One region of the Erwinia tracheiphila genome, then DNA from elsewhere that is predicted to be linked to it. Evidence: predicted binding sites of a transcription regulator. Region 1 holds the regulator's gene; the other holds the start of a gene.
What was found. The regulator ArgR, encoded in region 1, controls arginine synthesis, uptake and breakdown. The targets are predictions, from matches to a motif close to ANTGAATAAAAATACANT.

Region 1 (7,570 bases):
GCCATTGGCGGTTTCCTGGCTCTTCTGGTGATTTTGTTAATTCGTGATAACAGTAAAGCCCGCACTGGCCGAACATTGCTCAACCGTTTTATGTATTCTGCCGTATCTGCGATGACCACCAATCAGGCACGTCGGCGGGAAAATCATCTGCCAGTGCTTTATCACCAGCTGTTCATGCTGCTGAATATGTTTCCAGGCGATATCAATAAATTTCGCATTGCCCTGCTGCTGATTATCAGTCATCAGCGCCTGTGTAATGCCGATATTCCGGTGAACAGCGACCTCTCTGCATTTCATAAACAGCTGAGGCAAACGGCCGATCGCGTGATTGCCGCACGCAACGATGTTAAACGTCGCGACTCTTTTCTGCGTTTACTGGCTGAACTGGACATCTATCAGGAAAAGCTATGCTACTACGATGCGCCATTCAGCGTCACCGAATCCGTCCACCGCCTTGCGGGAATGCTCAGGAAATATCAAAACACACTGATTCAAATTTGACCGATGCCGGAGCCCGGCACCGGGTTTTCCTTTGTCATGCCGCTCTCTTTCCCGCCATCTATACTTATTGCAAAGCCAAATCATGCAGGCGAAAACGATGAGCAGCTCGCTTCAGGACCATGAATTATTTTGAATCGGTTATTTCTGCGGTGGACAGTGGTTAAAATGTGCCAATACATTTGATGTACGTAATCCTGCGATCGGTGAGGTGATTGCTCGCGTGGCTAATGCAGGTACAACGGAAACAGAACGGGCCATTGATGCAGCGGTGAAAGCATTCCCTGTCTGGCGAGCTAAAACCGCTAAAGAACGCAGTGAAGTTCTTTGTCGCTGGTACCAGCTGATACTGGATAACGAATCCTGGCTGGCAAGGTTGATGACGGCAGAGCAGGGCAAGCCGATGAAAGAAGCCGAAGGTGAAGTGGAATACGCCGCCAGTTTGATTCAATGGTTCGCAGAGCAGGCTAAACGTGCTAATGGTGAGATTAATTGTACCCGCTCAGACCTGATCTGACAGTTACCGGTTATTTATACAGGTGTCTGTCGGATTACATCCGGTTCAGATCCTTTTCTGCACAGACACGTTTTCCATCAGGTAACCTGCCCACTGGCGTTCGCCCGCCGCACATTTTCCCCTGATGAGTCCGCTCATTATTGTCATGCCACAACCCGTTGTCCGGATCCGTTTGCAGGCTCTCCCGCTCCCCATATGACTTCTTGCGGAACGTAACCTGATAAAAATCCTGCAAAATCGTTTTATGGAAGTGCTCACCGATGCCGTTGGCCTGTGGGGACATCGCCTTCGTTTTCGTATGGGCGATATCGTTGATGGCCAGATAAAGCTGGTAATCATGCTGCTCCACCTTACCACAGTACTCCGTTCCTCTGTCGAGTCAGTATTCTCAGCACCGGCAGCCCCTGAGCCTCACAGAACGGCAGTACGCGATCATTTAGCAGGCCGGCGGCGGTGTTCGGCGTTTTACTCGTATACCGCTTGCAGTGCGCCACTTTCGGGTATGTATCCACGAACGTCTGCGGGCAGATACGGCCCACACCCTTTCAGATCGCCAGCACAGAAGGTGTCCTGCGACCCGGGATAGCCCGGGTGAGCGGTCTCGATTTCGCCATTGGCCTCATCATCATGCGCCTTTTTTCTCCAGCGCGGCGATTGGGGCACCGGTAAGCACGATGGCTTCTCTGGCGAGCTTTTCCTCAGGCGCCTTCAGGCGTTTACGGAAGTTCTCCAGGTCGTGTCGTTGCCAGATGGCGCGCACGCCGCTGCCGGAGGTAAACACGCCTTTTTTACGCAGCTCATCACTGGTCCGGTGTCAGATCACGTCGCGACGAATACAGATTAGCCCACCAGCAAAGCTTGGCTTCGCGAATTTTGGCTACTCGTGAGCCTGTGGGTGTAGTGGTTGCCATTACGCCGTGGCATTTTCCAATGGTTATGCTGACGCGAAAATCAGGTCCGGCGCTGGCGGCTGGCTGTACCGGGATAATTAAGCCCGTGAACAATACGCCTCTTGCGGCGTTTACACTGGTTGCCCTTGCAAAATGGAGCAGGCGGTATGAGAAAAGAGACTTTCGATTTTAAAGAAATTACCGATCAGGGCAATTTTTATCGTCACTTTAATGCGTGTTTTGCATTGAATGACCTGTCTGCCAGCGATCTGGATACCTTATGGGATGCAATAGCATCGGGAAGGTTACCTATACCTTTGGAAATTGAATTTATTCATCTGACCAGTGTGCAAAGACGGCGATATGGCGCACTTATTCTGCTTTTTGACGAGGCTGAAGAGGAGCAGGAGGGGCAACTCTGCTTTAACCTGAAATAACGTGCTGGAAAAAGTTTCCGGGCGGAGAGAAAGTGGCAGCAGAGACTTTGCATTCGCTTAGTTTATCGCCGAAACAAAATTACTTGTACCGTTCAGCAGTTGCGTGATAGTTGTCGTTGTTATATGCCTCAATAACACGACAGGATTTTGCGCCCTGCTCGTCGGCTTTTTGTGAAAGTTCCTCTCTGATATCCGTTTGTGCGCCAGCTACACCACTGACGCTAATTATTCCGACAGATTGCATATTTTGTGCTTGTTCTGCGTTAACGGAATTATAAGCTATAAAAATAACAGGCTAAGATTAAAAATGATTAATGAGATGGTGTTTTTCTGATGTTGTTAATGAAGGGTTTAATAATGGTTAACCATTTGGATATTTGTAAATCAATAAACTGTCAAAAGATACTTCACATGAACCATCGTTAATCCTCCACTCGATTCACCGGGAAGCATGCATTGAACTGTAGGAGGCGTAAATTTAATGGCTAAAGAGGTCCCCTGAATTTGCACCACTTTATTTAAAAATAAACCCACCGGGGAAAAATTCATATCGCCGTGCTCAATATAGTCTCAATTATTCTTATTTTTTGATAAAGCGAGGAATATAAATAATCAGATAACGCTATAAAACTCACAAAAACGATGATAAATCTGCCGTAAACGTGGATATGGCTTCCTTATAACTCTTGTTCAAATAAAATGAGTACCGAATCAAGCAGTTTACGAACATTGGTGTGCCTTACTGGCGTGATGAATATCGTATCATCACCTGCAATGGTGCCTAGAATCCCTTCTGGTTTACCTAAAGAGTCAAGCATCCTGGCAATGAGTTGTGCTGCTCCCGGGCTGGTGTGAATAACGATCAAGGCATCATTGTAGTCAATATCAAGCACTAAGTTTTTAAGCGGGCTGGTGGTCGTTGGCACGCCCAGTTCAGTGGGGAGGCAGTAGACCATTTCCATTTTGGCGTTTCGGGTACGCACCGCGCCAAATTTTGTCAGCATACGTGACACTTTTGACTGATTAATATTTTCGAAGCCTTGTTCCTGTAATACCGTCACAATTTCCCCTTGAGAGCTGAATTTCTCTTCTCTTAAAAGGGCCTTGAAGGCTTTGACCAAGTCATCTTGTTTTGAAGAGTTGCGCATGAGATATCCACTTAAAAAAAATGAAAAGAACGGCTGCTACCGGAGAGGTATCGCATCACTATGCAATTAGGTGAATTTTTATGCAAACATGAATTGTGGTGTTACTGTCCATAGCATCGGGAACGGCAGTCTGACAAAATTTAATGAAAAAAACAAACTGTGCAGTAGTCAGAGAACGCCGATAAAGTGAACGACATGTTATAATAATGATATTGTTTTGGTAGGTATGGTGATTGCGATGTCATGGCCTGCTTAAAACAAGTTACTATGAACGGTGATGATCTCTTGACATAATGCGGCCAATTTGGGGCATGCGAAGAGGAATTGATTCATTCGCCGTAGCCTCTCAATTCTTCACTGTCGATAATAAGAAAAATTACCGACGATTGCTATTTACTATAATAAGGAGCTTAAGATGAAAGTTGCAGTTCTCGGCGCAGCTGGCGGTATTGGCCAGGCCCTCGCACTTCTGCTCAAAACCCAGCTTCCGGCAGGTTCCGAACTCTCCCTTTATGATATCGCTCCAGTCACACCAGGTGTTGCCGTTGATTTGAGCCACATTCCTACCGCAGTCCACATTAAAGGCTTCAGTGGTGAAGATGCTACACCTGCGTTGCAGGGGGCGGATGTGGTATTGATTTCCGCTGGTGTGGCGCGTAAGCCAGGTATGGACCGCTCAGATTTATTTAATGTTAATGCGGGTATCGTTCGTAATCTTATTGAACAGGTCGCATCTACCTGCCCAAAAGCACTTATTGGCATTATCACAAACCCCGTTAATACCACTGTGGCGATTGCGGCAGAAGTACTTAAAAAAGCGGGGGTTTACGACAAAAACAAGCTTTTTGGTGTCACCACGCTGGATATTATCCGTTCAAATACCTTTGTGGCTGAACTGAAGGGTAAAAATCCAGCAGAACTGAACGTTCCTGTTGTGGGCGGCCATTCTGGTGTCACCATTCTACCGTTGCTCTCACAGATCCCGGGTGTACGTTTCACTGACCAGGAAGCTGCTGATTTGACTAAACGTATTCAAAATGCCGGAACTGAAGTTGTCGAAGCAAAGGCGGGTGGAGGCTCTGCCACACTGTCAATGGGGCAGGCAGCGGCTCAGTTTGGTCTGTCTCTTGTGCGTGCGCTCAGTGGTGAAGAAAATGTTGTTGAATGTGCGTACGTTGAAGGTGATGGCGAGCATGCACGTTTCTTCTCACAGCCTCTGCTTCTGGGTAAAAATGGCATCGTAGAGCGAAAAGATTTAGGTAACCTGAGCGCTTATGAGCAGCAGTCATTAGCAGGTATGCTCAGTACGTTGAAAGGCGATATTGTTTTGGGCGAAAATTTCGTTAAATAAATACTTTTCGGGTCAGCTTTCTGCTGGCCCGCCTCGCATTACGTTGCCGGATATTCCAGCACCGTAACGGGTAACGTCAATGTTTTGTCATTACGAATAATATCGAGCTCAATGACTGTGCCTGGGCGAATTTCAGCGACCTGATCCATGGTTTCAAGCGCCGATATTGCAGGTTTATTATTTACGTTTACGATTACATCATTTACCTGCAAGCCTGCTTTAGCCGCTGGGCCGCCTTGAGCAACATTCGTAACCACAATTCCCTGAATATGATCCAGACTGGCATTTTGTCGGTGTATTTGTGGGATCTCTCGTCCGCTTATACCAATAAAACCGCGTATCACCCGCCCATCGCGAATTAATTTATCCATGATTTTTACCGCCAGGGCGGTAGGGATCGCAAAGCCGATACCTTCTGGTGTTTCACCGTCATTACTTTTATCAAATGAAAGCGTATTGATGCCCATCAGCTCACCCAGAGAATTGATGAGCGCCCCCCCTGAATTACCTTTGTTAATCGAAGCGTCAGTCTGCAAAAAATTTTGGTAGCGTGATGGACTCAGCCCAACGCGTCCTGTTGCACTGATAATCCCCTGGGTGACGGTCTGGCCGATGTTATAAGGGTTACCGATCGCCATGACCAAATCGCCGATGTGAACGGTACGTTTTACATTAATTGGAATAACGGGTAGGGCTGATGCGGTAATTTTAAGAACGGCAAGGTCAGTCATGCTGTCAGAGCCAACCAGCATGGCTTCAAAAATACGGCCGTCCTGTAGCGCAACAATGATTTGGTCAGCGTCCTTGATGACATGGCGGTTGGTTAAAATATAACCCCTTCCATCCATTATCACGCCAGATCCGAGGGTGCGAATCTCAAGGTTATCAGCCGACGCATTGGCGCTTCGGTTATAAACATTCACCACCGCAGGTGCCGCGCGTCTTACCGCCGGGTTGTAACTGACAGGCGCTTCGTCAGGGGTACCATCCTTGTGCGAGAACAGGTCGTTGCTGATTCTCAGCGTCGGTATCGCAACCAGCAGTATGCCAGACACAGCAAGGCCAAGGAGCACTGAACGCAATAGTTTAGGGAGCATGGCTTCAAATGGTGAGTGAATGAACGCAGGCAGAATAACATGAGTTAAGCGGACACGCAGGTGCCCGCTTGATGATTTAACGCAAAAGCAGATAGATAGTTTGATCGCCGCGAATAATGTTCAGGGCGAGCAGGGGCGGTTTAGTTGCGAGTAGCTTGCGCAATTCTGTCAGATTTCCGACAGGTGAGCGATTAAGGCCAATAATAACATCCCCTTTTTGCAGGCCAGATTGCTCTGCAGGGGTTCCTTTGCTCACGTCATCGACGTTAACGCCCCTGGCCGCGGCATTGCTTAAGGTCGAACCTTGAAATGCAGGCGCTATTTCTTCCGCGCTGCTTATAGTTTGGCTACTGATATCCAGTCTAACCATTAGCGTCATTGGTTTACCGTCTCGCAGAAGTTCGAGTTTGACTTCTTTGCCCGGCGCAGTGGTCCCAATTTTTGCTCTAAGTGCAGCAAAACTTTCGACGGCTTTGTCGTCAAGATGGGTAATGATATCACCTGCTTTGATTCCGGCTTTCAACGCAGCAGAACCAGGCAGGACCTCATTGACAAAAGCGCCGCGTTGTGCATCAACCTTGAAGGTCTTCGCCATTTCAGCGGTCATTTCCGTACCTTTAATACCCAACTGTCCGCGCCTGACCTCGCCAAAATCAATTAATTGTTGGGCAAGGTTCATCGCCATGTTGCCGGGAATGGCAAAACCAATACCAATGTTGCCGCCAGAAGAGGCCAAAATGGCCGTATTGATACCAATAAGTTCGCCATTCAGGTTGACCAATGCGCCACCAGAGTTGCCGCGATTGATTGCGGCATCCGTTTGAATAAAGTTTTCCAGCCCTTCAAGATTGAGACCGCTGCGCCCAAGCGCAGATATAATGCCGGAGGTGGCTGTCTGCCCGAGACCAAAGGGGTTGCCAATGGCTACCGCAAAGTCGCCCACTTTTAACTGGTCAGAATCAGCGATTTTTATCTGCGCCAGGCCTTTTGCACCGCTAACCTGAAGGAGTGCGATATCGGTTGGCTGATCGTGGCCGATGAGTTTGGCATCAAACTCACGCCCATCGCTCAACTGGACGCTGATTTTTTCTGCACCGTTGATAACGTGATTGTTGGTCAGGATATAACCTTTGTCGGCATTAATGATGACGCCGGATGCGAGACCTTCAAAGGGCTGCGGCTGTGCTGCCTCGTTGTTCTGGTCTTGTTGACCAAAAAAGCGTTTAAGAGGCTCCGGTATATCCTGCGTTTGCGGCTGGCTTTGCGTTCCTTCTACATGCACGCTAACCACTGCTGGCAGAACCTTCTCCAGCATTGGCGCCAGGCTTGGCATCGGTTGCCCCTGAATTTGTGCAGGAAGTGCCGCCATTGCCATCGGCGTGGCGGCCATACTTAGCCCTGTACTCAATGCTAGTGCACTCAACAGTAAGAATTTTTTCTTCATCGCCACGACGCTCTCGCTACATGTTAGGGGGAATAAACCGCCAGGACTGCTGATGCCTGCTGGCAATGCTTGACCTGCAGGCAGAAAGAATAACCATTGTTCTGTTAATACGTTTTATTTCTCACGTGAGTGGCGTTCACCACGTAGCAGCCCGGATGCACTATCGGGATAGTCACGTGGCATCTGTA
Region 2 (7,570 bases), 2.1 Mb from region 1:
TAGAGCTGCAGTTTTTTCTGCCCATTCAATCGCTGCTCAGTGCAGAAAAGCTCGATCGTCTGATACGACATTACGATCCGCTTTCTGCGGCCTGTTCGCCGCTCAACTTTCAGCAGGTACAGGGCATGTTAAAGGGGTTTATCGACCTGGTTTTTCGCTGGCAGGGAAAATATTACCTGCTGGACTATAAATCCAACTGGCTGGGGGAATCGGCGGCGGATTACACCCCGGAAGCAATGACACAGGCCATGTGTGCTCATCGTTACGATTTACAGTATCAACTTTACACCCTCGCACTGCACCGCTATCTGCGTCACCGACTGGTGGATTATGACTACCAGCAGCATTTTGGCGGGGTGATCTATCTTTTCCTGCGTGGTGTTGAGGGGATAACCAGTGGTAATGGCGTCTGGCATACCCGGCCGGATGCCGGATTTATTGCCGAACTGGATGCACTTTTTTCTGGTAACGAAGAGAAAACCTTATGAGCAGGATGGTTGAACTGTTAAACATCGCCTGCGAACGGCGAGTGCTACGGGCGCTTGATGTACAGTTTGCCAGACTGATTGCGGGTGATGAACGACCCGCCCTGATGCTTGCTGCTGCCTGGGTGAGTGCCGGAGCAGGTGAAGGCCACGTTTGCCTGCCGCTGGTGCACTTCACCGAACAGCAGCTGTTCGCGGGACGCTATCCTGAACTGGCAAGGCAGATCTGGTTTGAGGCGGGTGAACCTGACTGGCAAACGCTGCTGCCTCAGGAAGAGGCGGTCGGCGATGGTTCCGGTCCCACCCCGCTGGTTCTCTGGCAACAAAGGCTTTATCTGCACCGCATGTGGCAGTCAGAAGGGGAAGTGGCACATTTTTTTGCCCATGACACGCCCGTTAGCCTGCAAAATCCCGAACGACTGCGTGCAATCCTCGATGATTACTTTGGTGTGCAGTCAGACAACGGGCAGAAAATCGCTGCAGCGGTGGCTATCACTCGACAGATTGCGGTCATTTCAGGCGGACCCGGCACGGGTAAAACCACCACCGTGGCGAACCTGCTTGCCTCACTGCTGGAACTTTCCGGCGAAAAACTGCGAATCTGCCTTGCTGCGCCTACCGGCAAAGCGGCGGCCCGTCTGACGGAATCGCTGGCTAAAGCGCTAAAGGCGCTGATGGTCAGTGAGGCAACCAGGCAACAGCTTTTAACTGAAGCCACGACCTTACATCGCCTGCTTGGCGTGCTTCCCGGCAGTCAGCGAATGCGTTATCACGCCGGTAATCCACTGCATCTGGATTTGCTGGTGGTGGATGAGGCATCTATGGTGGATCTGCCGATGATGGCGAATCTGATTGCTGCCCTGCCTTCCCGGGCCAGGGTTATTTTTCTGGGTGATCGCGATCAGCTGGCGTCGGTGGAAGCTGGGGCGGTACTTGGCGATATTTGTCGCTGTGCGGAAGTCGGTTATAGCCCTGCACGCGCACAGGAACTGAGGCTGCTGACCGGGTGTGATGTTGCGGCAAACGATGTGCAGCAGGCTGGCGTGCATGACAGCATTTGCCTGCTACGCAAGAGCTTTAGGTTTGGTGCATCGTCCGGTATCGGGCAAATGGCACAGGCGGTAAATGCCGGAGACAGTCATCAGGTGGACCGGCTGTTTGCCGCCGGATTCACGGATATTGAGCGATTTTCGCTGCAAACTGGCGAGCAGTACCAGTATTTGCTGGGTGTTTGCCTGGCGGGTTACCAGGAATATCTGTCGCTGTTACGAAATAAGGTCCAACCAGAGCAGGCGATTGAAGCATTTGGACGTTTCCGCTTGCTTTGCGCGCTACGTGAAGGCCCCTTTGGCGTTATCGGGCTGAACGAGCGTATCGAAGCTTTTTTGTCCCGGCAGCGGCTTATTCAGCGTGCACCGGGCATCGGCGGAAAGTGGTATGCGGGACGTCCGGTGATGATCTCCCGTAATGACAGTGCGCTGGGACTGTTTAACGGCGATATTGGCATTACCATGTACAATGATGAGGAAAAACTGAAGGTCTTTTTCCCTCTGGCGGATGGCACAATCAAGGCGGTGCAGCCGGTCCGCTTACCCCCTCACGAGACGGCTTTTGCCATGACCGTGCATAAATCCCAGGGTTCTGAATTTGATCATACGCTGTTGGTTCTGCCTGACCAGTTTACGCCGATACTAACGCGAGAACTGATTTATACCGCCATTACCCGCGCCCGCTCAAAGCTGACACTCTTTGCTGAACAGACGGTGTTTAATCAGGCGGTCAAAATACGCACATTACGCCGAAGCGGTTTGATAGCGCGTCTCAACCTGTCGGAAAATCAGCAATAGCGGGTCTGAACGGACCCGCTATTAGCAGGATTCAGTTGCGCGGTGGCGGTGGCCTTCGATATAGCTGAACGCCGACCGTGTCTGGTGAAGAGTAAGTATAAAGTGTAACGATATCTTCTTCAGATTTGTCAGACAACCAGCATTCCGCTTCAATATCACAATGTGTCTGTGGCTCGTATCCAGCTGATTTGAGATAATGACGAATGTTCTGCGTGTCCCGAGTTCCATAAAATCTGATGCCGTAGACGAAAGCCTGTGGACCGCTGATATTTCCAAATTCGAAGGAGTAGTCGTTGGTGATGCGGGGCATATTTTTCAGCAGTTCGGGTGTGTAAAAATCGTATTCTCTTTTATCCTGCTGTCGGTAATATGCGCTTTCGGCAAAACCTATTTTTAGCCACGGCCAGCCGTAAAAATACAAAACGCCTCCGACAGCAGCCATAGCGAGCAGCAGCATACATTTTTTCACAGTCCCATCCTTCCGTTACCTGTACCTGCGATGGCAAATGTTTTAATGCGACCGGGCGGAATAACGTTACCGGATAAAAAATCGTTATAGGGGGATACGGCACGCATAAACGGTGGGAGTTCACCCAGGCGCGGTCTTGCAGAAGGACAGATTTCGGGGTCTGGAAACAGCAGTGGTCGGAAAGTGGTGTTTTTCCACTGGCCGATTTTACCGTAATGATCCCAGCGTTTTAGCGCGTCTGCTTTGCTGACCGGACGCAATATTTCGAAAGGAATGTGGGGATAAACAACGCGGTAGAATCCCAGTAAATCAGAGACCAAATCTTCGCCGCTGAATCCACTATCCGTCAGCCAGTTAAGGGGAAATGTATCCTGTAGCGCTTCAAATTTACCTGCCACAGCCATCATCATGGCCAGCGCAATACTCTTCTGCTCCCAGGAAGGTCGACCACGTTTAATACGCCATGTCGTCATTTTTCCCATACGAAATAGTCCGAATGGATCGTTCATTCCTTGTGAATAGACTATGTCATAAAATTTTCTGCCAGAAGATTCTTCCCGCGCTATCCTGCTGAGAAAATTCTTGATATCAGTGCCTCTGGCATGCCCCAGATCTATCCATCCAAGTACTTCCGTATAAACCAGACCTCTGGTTAATTTTCCAGCAGTGTGGCCTTCAACAATATCCGAACGTTTACTCATTCCTGACTTCCTGTGTCCCTGTTTTCCATTCAGTGCATCATCATGCAGGAATCGCGCATCCTGAGATGTGTCAGGGCGCGCAATTTCAACTTTTCAGGTAAGGTGGCATCAGCGGCTACAACATGCCGGGAATGATGCGGGTTTGTATTAGTGTGAGACCAGTTTCAGACAAGATGGGCATCACGCAGATCGATCATCAACACTTTTGATCGACGCTGATAATTGTACATTTGCTTTTTACTCTCGGGTAATTGTTCAATATCAACTGGCATAAAGCCCCTTTCCTGAAACCAGTGAATGCTGCGTGTGGTCAGGACAAACAGCTTTTTTAATCCCATTTGGCATGCCTGAAGCGCGACGCGCTCGAGCAGGGCTTCGCCACGGGATGAACTGCGATAGTCCGGATGCACGGCAACACAGGCCATCTCGCCAATTTGTTCTTCAGGAAACGGATAAAGTGCAGCACAGCCAATAGCCAGATTATCGCGCTCAATAATAGTAAATTTATCAATTTCCATCTCCAGCTGTTCGCGGGAGCGACGCACCAAAATCCCTTGTTGCTCAAGCGGTCGAATCAGCTCCAGTATGCCGCCGATATCATTGATGGTGGCGCGGCGAATCTGTTCTGCGCTATCCATCACAATTTGAGTACCGATACCATCGCGAGAGAACAGTTCCTGTATTAAAGCGCCGTCTTCCTGATAGCTAATCAGATGGCTACGACGAACACCACTGCGGCAGGCTTTCACTGCACCGCGTAAAAACTGCACGGTACCAGAGAGATAGTCATCATTCTGTTCAAACGCTTCTATGCGCTGTTGCGCATCATTTGGGAATAGTTCAGAAATGGTGGTCCCGTTACTGTCCGTTACGCCCTGCCCGGAGCAGAAACCTATCATTTTCTCGGCCTTCAGCTTGATCGCCAGATGGGTCGCAACTTCTTCGGAAGTCAGGTTAAAACTTTCACCAGTGACCGAAACGGCCACCGGACCGACCAGCACAATGGCACCGCTGTCCAGCTGGCGGTGGATGGATTCTTCATCAATACGGCGGATGCGTCCGCTGTGGCAATAGTCAACGCCGTCATCTACGCCCAGCGGTTGAGCAATAATAAAATTGCCGCTCACCACATTAATGTGTGCGCCTTGCGAAGGCGTATTATTCAGACTCATGGACAAGCGTGCGGTAATATCAAGTTGCAGGCGGCCTGCAGCCTGTTTGACCAGCTCCAGCGACTGCTTATCGGTAACGCGAGTGTGTTTGTGATAAACCGGCTCCAGATGATGTTCATCCAGATTGGCATCGATTTGCGGGCGAGCACCGTATACCAGTACCAGCCGGATGCCAAGGCTGTGCAGCAGGCCAATATCATTGATAATACCCGAGAAGTTTTCATGACAAATCGCTTCACCACCCAGCATAATGACAAAGGTTTTACCACGGTGGGCATTGATGTAGGGCACCGTATGGCGAAACCCCTGAACCAGTTCGGTACTGCGTTCCTTCATGGTAAGTCCTCAGTGAATGGTTATTCGATGAAAATGTATTTTTATTCTTTTTCGGCAGGGGTGCAAGGGGCAAATGATGGCACCTTGTTTTTACTATAGTCACCTGCTATCGCGTTGAGCACATGTTTTAATCATGGTACGATTAGTTAAAATCGCTAAAAAATAAAATTATTAAGTTTTTTATATCAATTTTTTAATTTAAATCAGCAATAAAACGGAGTCTTATGTCTGTTCTACCTTCGCCCGGCAGGCGCCGATGGTTGAAAAGTGCGGGGGCTGTTTTGCTACTGGGTGCCAGCAGAGTTGGTTTCGCGGCCCGAGCCGATGTGGTTGCAATCCGCATCTGGCCTTCAACGACCTATTCGCGCATGACTCTTGAATCCACTGCACCCCTTAAATTCCGGCAATTTACACTCGATAACCCCGTGCGCGTGGTGATTGACATCGCGAATCTGCAGCTCAATCCGGTACTAAAAAATGTTGCAAGTCTGGTACGTGATGACGATCCCCGGGTGCGTAGCGTCAGAACAGGTCAGTTTGATCAAAATACTGTGCGGCTGGTGGTGGAGCTGAAGCAAAATGTGACGTCTGAAATTTTTACACTGACACCGGTTGCAGAGTTTAAATACCGGTTGGTGCTGGATCTCTATCCAGAGCATACAACACGCAGTCAGCATCAGGATGATCCTCTGCTGGCTTTGCTGGAAGATTATAACAAAGGAAATCTGGCTCAGAACCAGCCAGCAACAGCTGCCTTATCGGGCAAAGCGGGTAAGGATCGTCCAGCTTTGATTGTGCTCGATCCCGGTCACGGGGGCGAAGATCCTGGTGCAATTGGTAAGAATAATACGCGGGAAAAAGATGTTGTGTTACAAATTGCCCGACGGCTGAAAAATCTTATCGAAAAAGAAACGACTCTGCGTGTCTTGATGACCCGTAATGAAGATGTATTTATTCCACTGAAGGTGCGGGTGGCAAAGGCGCGGCGTCTTCGTGCTGACCTGTTTATCTCTATTCATGCCGATGCTTTTACCAATCGGGCCGCCCGCGGCTCTTCAGTTTTTGCGCTCTCGACTACGGGAGCGACCAGTAACGCAGCACGCTATCTGGCAAAAACCCAGAACGAATCCGATATGATCGGTGGGGTAAGCAAGAGCGGTGATCGCTATCTCGATCATACTCTCTTTGATATGGTGCAGAGCCTGACTATTAATGACAGCCTCAGAGTTGGCAAGGAAGTGTTGTTACATATGGGTCGTATCAACCCTCTGCACAAGAAAACGGTCGATCAGGCAGGTTTTTCGGTGTTAAGAGCGCCTGATATTCCGTCCATTCTGGTGGAAACCGCTTTTATCAGCAATCCGGAAGAAGAACGTAAGCTGCGCACCAGTCATTTTCAGCAGCAGGTTGCCCGGGCTATTCTGTCAGGAATAAAAGCGTATTTTGCGCAGTAAGCGAGGCGAAAGACGAATAAATATGTTGGCTAAAGACAGAGAGTTTTTATAAAGGACAGAAAAAAACACCCATAAGGGCGCTTGATTGGTTGCGGGAGCCGGATTTGAACCGACGACCTTCGGGTTATGAGCCCGACGAGCTACCAGGCTGCTCCATCCCGCGTCCGTGGATGCGCACTATACTCGCCGTAAGTTTTGTTGCAACCCCTTTTTGTATGAAAGTCATTAAATTCGAATCTTCTGTCTAATTTTTCCACCATCTGTATTGTTGTTGCTCAGTACCGGACAATCTTTATTCGCCCTCATTTCATTCTCAAGGCTGCTTTGCTATCTTCGCCCGGGCATTTTGCAGAGAAGTCGGAAAGTAATGAAAGGATATTGGGCGAGGCATGTATTTTTTGGGACATTGATTACTCTGTTGGCAGCATGTTCTTCAAAACAGACGGATCGTGGGCAGCAGTATAAAGATGGAAAACTGGATGAGCCTCTGGGACTGGTTAATCAGCCCAACGTGAAAGGGCGTCCGGCTAACGGCAAAGACTTTGCCGATCAGGTTTCGGAAATAAAATACGCTTCGCCCAGTATGTTTGCCCGCCAGAAGAATACCTACAGCGCGATTAAAAGCTGGTTGCTGGCCGGAGGCGATACCCGACAATTGCGTCAGTTCGGTCTGGATACGTATCAGATTGAATGCACGGACAACTACGGTAACGTGCAATTTACTGGCTACTATACGCCGGTGATCAATGTGCGCTATACGCGTCAGGGCGAGTTTCAGTATCCCCTTTATCGCAAGCCAGCCAGCAAGCGTCGACTGCCCAGTAGGGCACAGATCTACAGTGGCGCGCTGGACGAACGCTATGTTGTCGCGTGGAGCAACTCACTGATGGATAATTTCATTATGGATGTTCAGGGGAGTGGCTATGTCGACTATGGCGATGGTCGCCCTCTGATGTTTTTCGGCTACGGTGGTAAAAATGGTCACCCTTATCGCAGTATCGGTAAGGTGCTTATCGAGCGTGGCGAAGTGAAGCGTGAAGACATGTCGATAGAGGCTATCCGGCAGTGGGGGGCGCAGCATGGTGAGCCGGAAGTCAGGGAATTGC

Region 2: argA (amino-acid N-acetyltransferase) is a predicted target of ArgR. The motif match lies at 5,043-5,060, and genes of this name have one in related genera.

The regions. Positions count from the first base shown of each region.
Region 1 covers NZ_CP089932.1:697,684-705,253, forward strand. The annotation lists gene aaeB (p-hydroxybenzoic acid efflux pump subunit AaeB) at 1-501, shown strand, start outside; partial or broken gene LU633_RS03625 (aldehyde dehydrogenase family protein) at 635-988, shown strand; partial or broken gene LU633_RS03630 (IS481 family transposase) at 1,050-1,829, opposite strand; partial or broken gene LU633_RS03635 (aldehyde dehydrogenase family protein) at 1,852-2,059, shown strand; gene LU633_RS03640 (barstar family protein) at 2,073-2,342, shown strand; partial or broken gene LU633_RS03645 (YdgH/BhsA/McbA-like domain containing protein) at 2,422-2,607, opposite strand; gene argR (transcriptional regulator ArgR) at 3,020-3,490, opposite strand; gene mdh (malate dehydrogenase) at 3,906-4,841, shown strand; gene degS (outer membrane-stress sensor serine endopeptidase DegS) at 4,880-5,938, opposite strand; gene degQ (serine endoprotease DegQ) at 6,015-7,382, opposite strand; gene zapG (Z-ring associated protein ZapG) at 7,497-7,570, opposite strand, start outside.
Region 2 covers NZ_CP089932.1:3,548,527-3,556,096, reverse strand. The annotation lists gene recB (exodeoxyribonuclease V subunit beta) at 1-488, shown strand, start outside; gene recD (exodeoxyribonuclease V subunit alpha) at 485-2,332, shown strand; gene LU633_RS18545 (hypothetical protein) at 2,364-2,801, opposite strand; gene LU633_RS18540 (hypothetical protein) at 2,798-3,502, opposite strand; gene argA (amino-acid N-acetyltransferase) at 3,667-5,010, opposite strand; gene amiC (N-acetylmuramoyl-L-alanine amidase AmiC) at 5,235-6,464, shown strand; tRNA gene LU633_RS18525 (tRNA-Met) at 6,551-6,627, opposite strand; gene mltA (murein transglycosylase A) at 6,832-7,570, shown strand, end outside.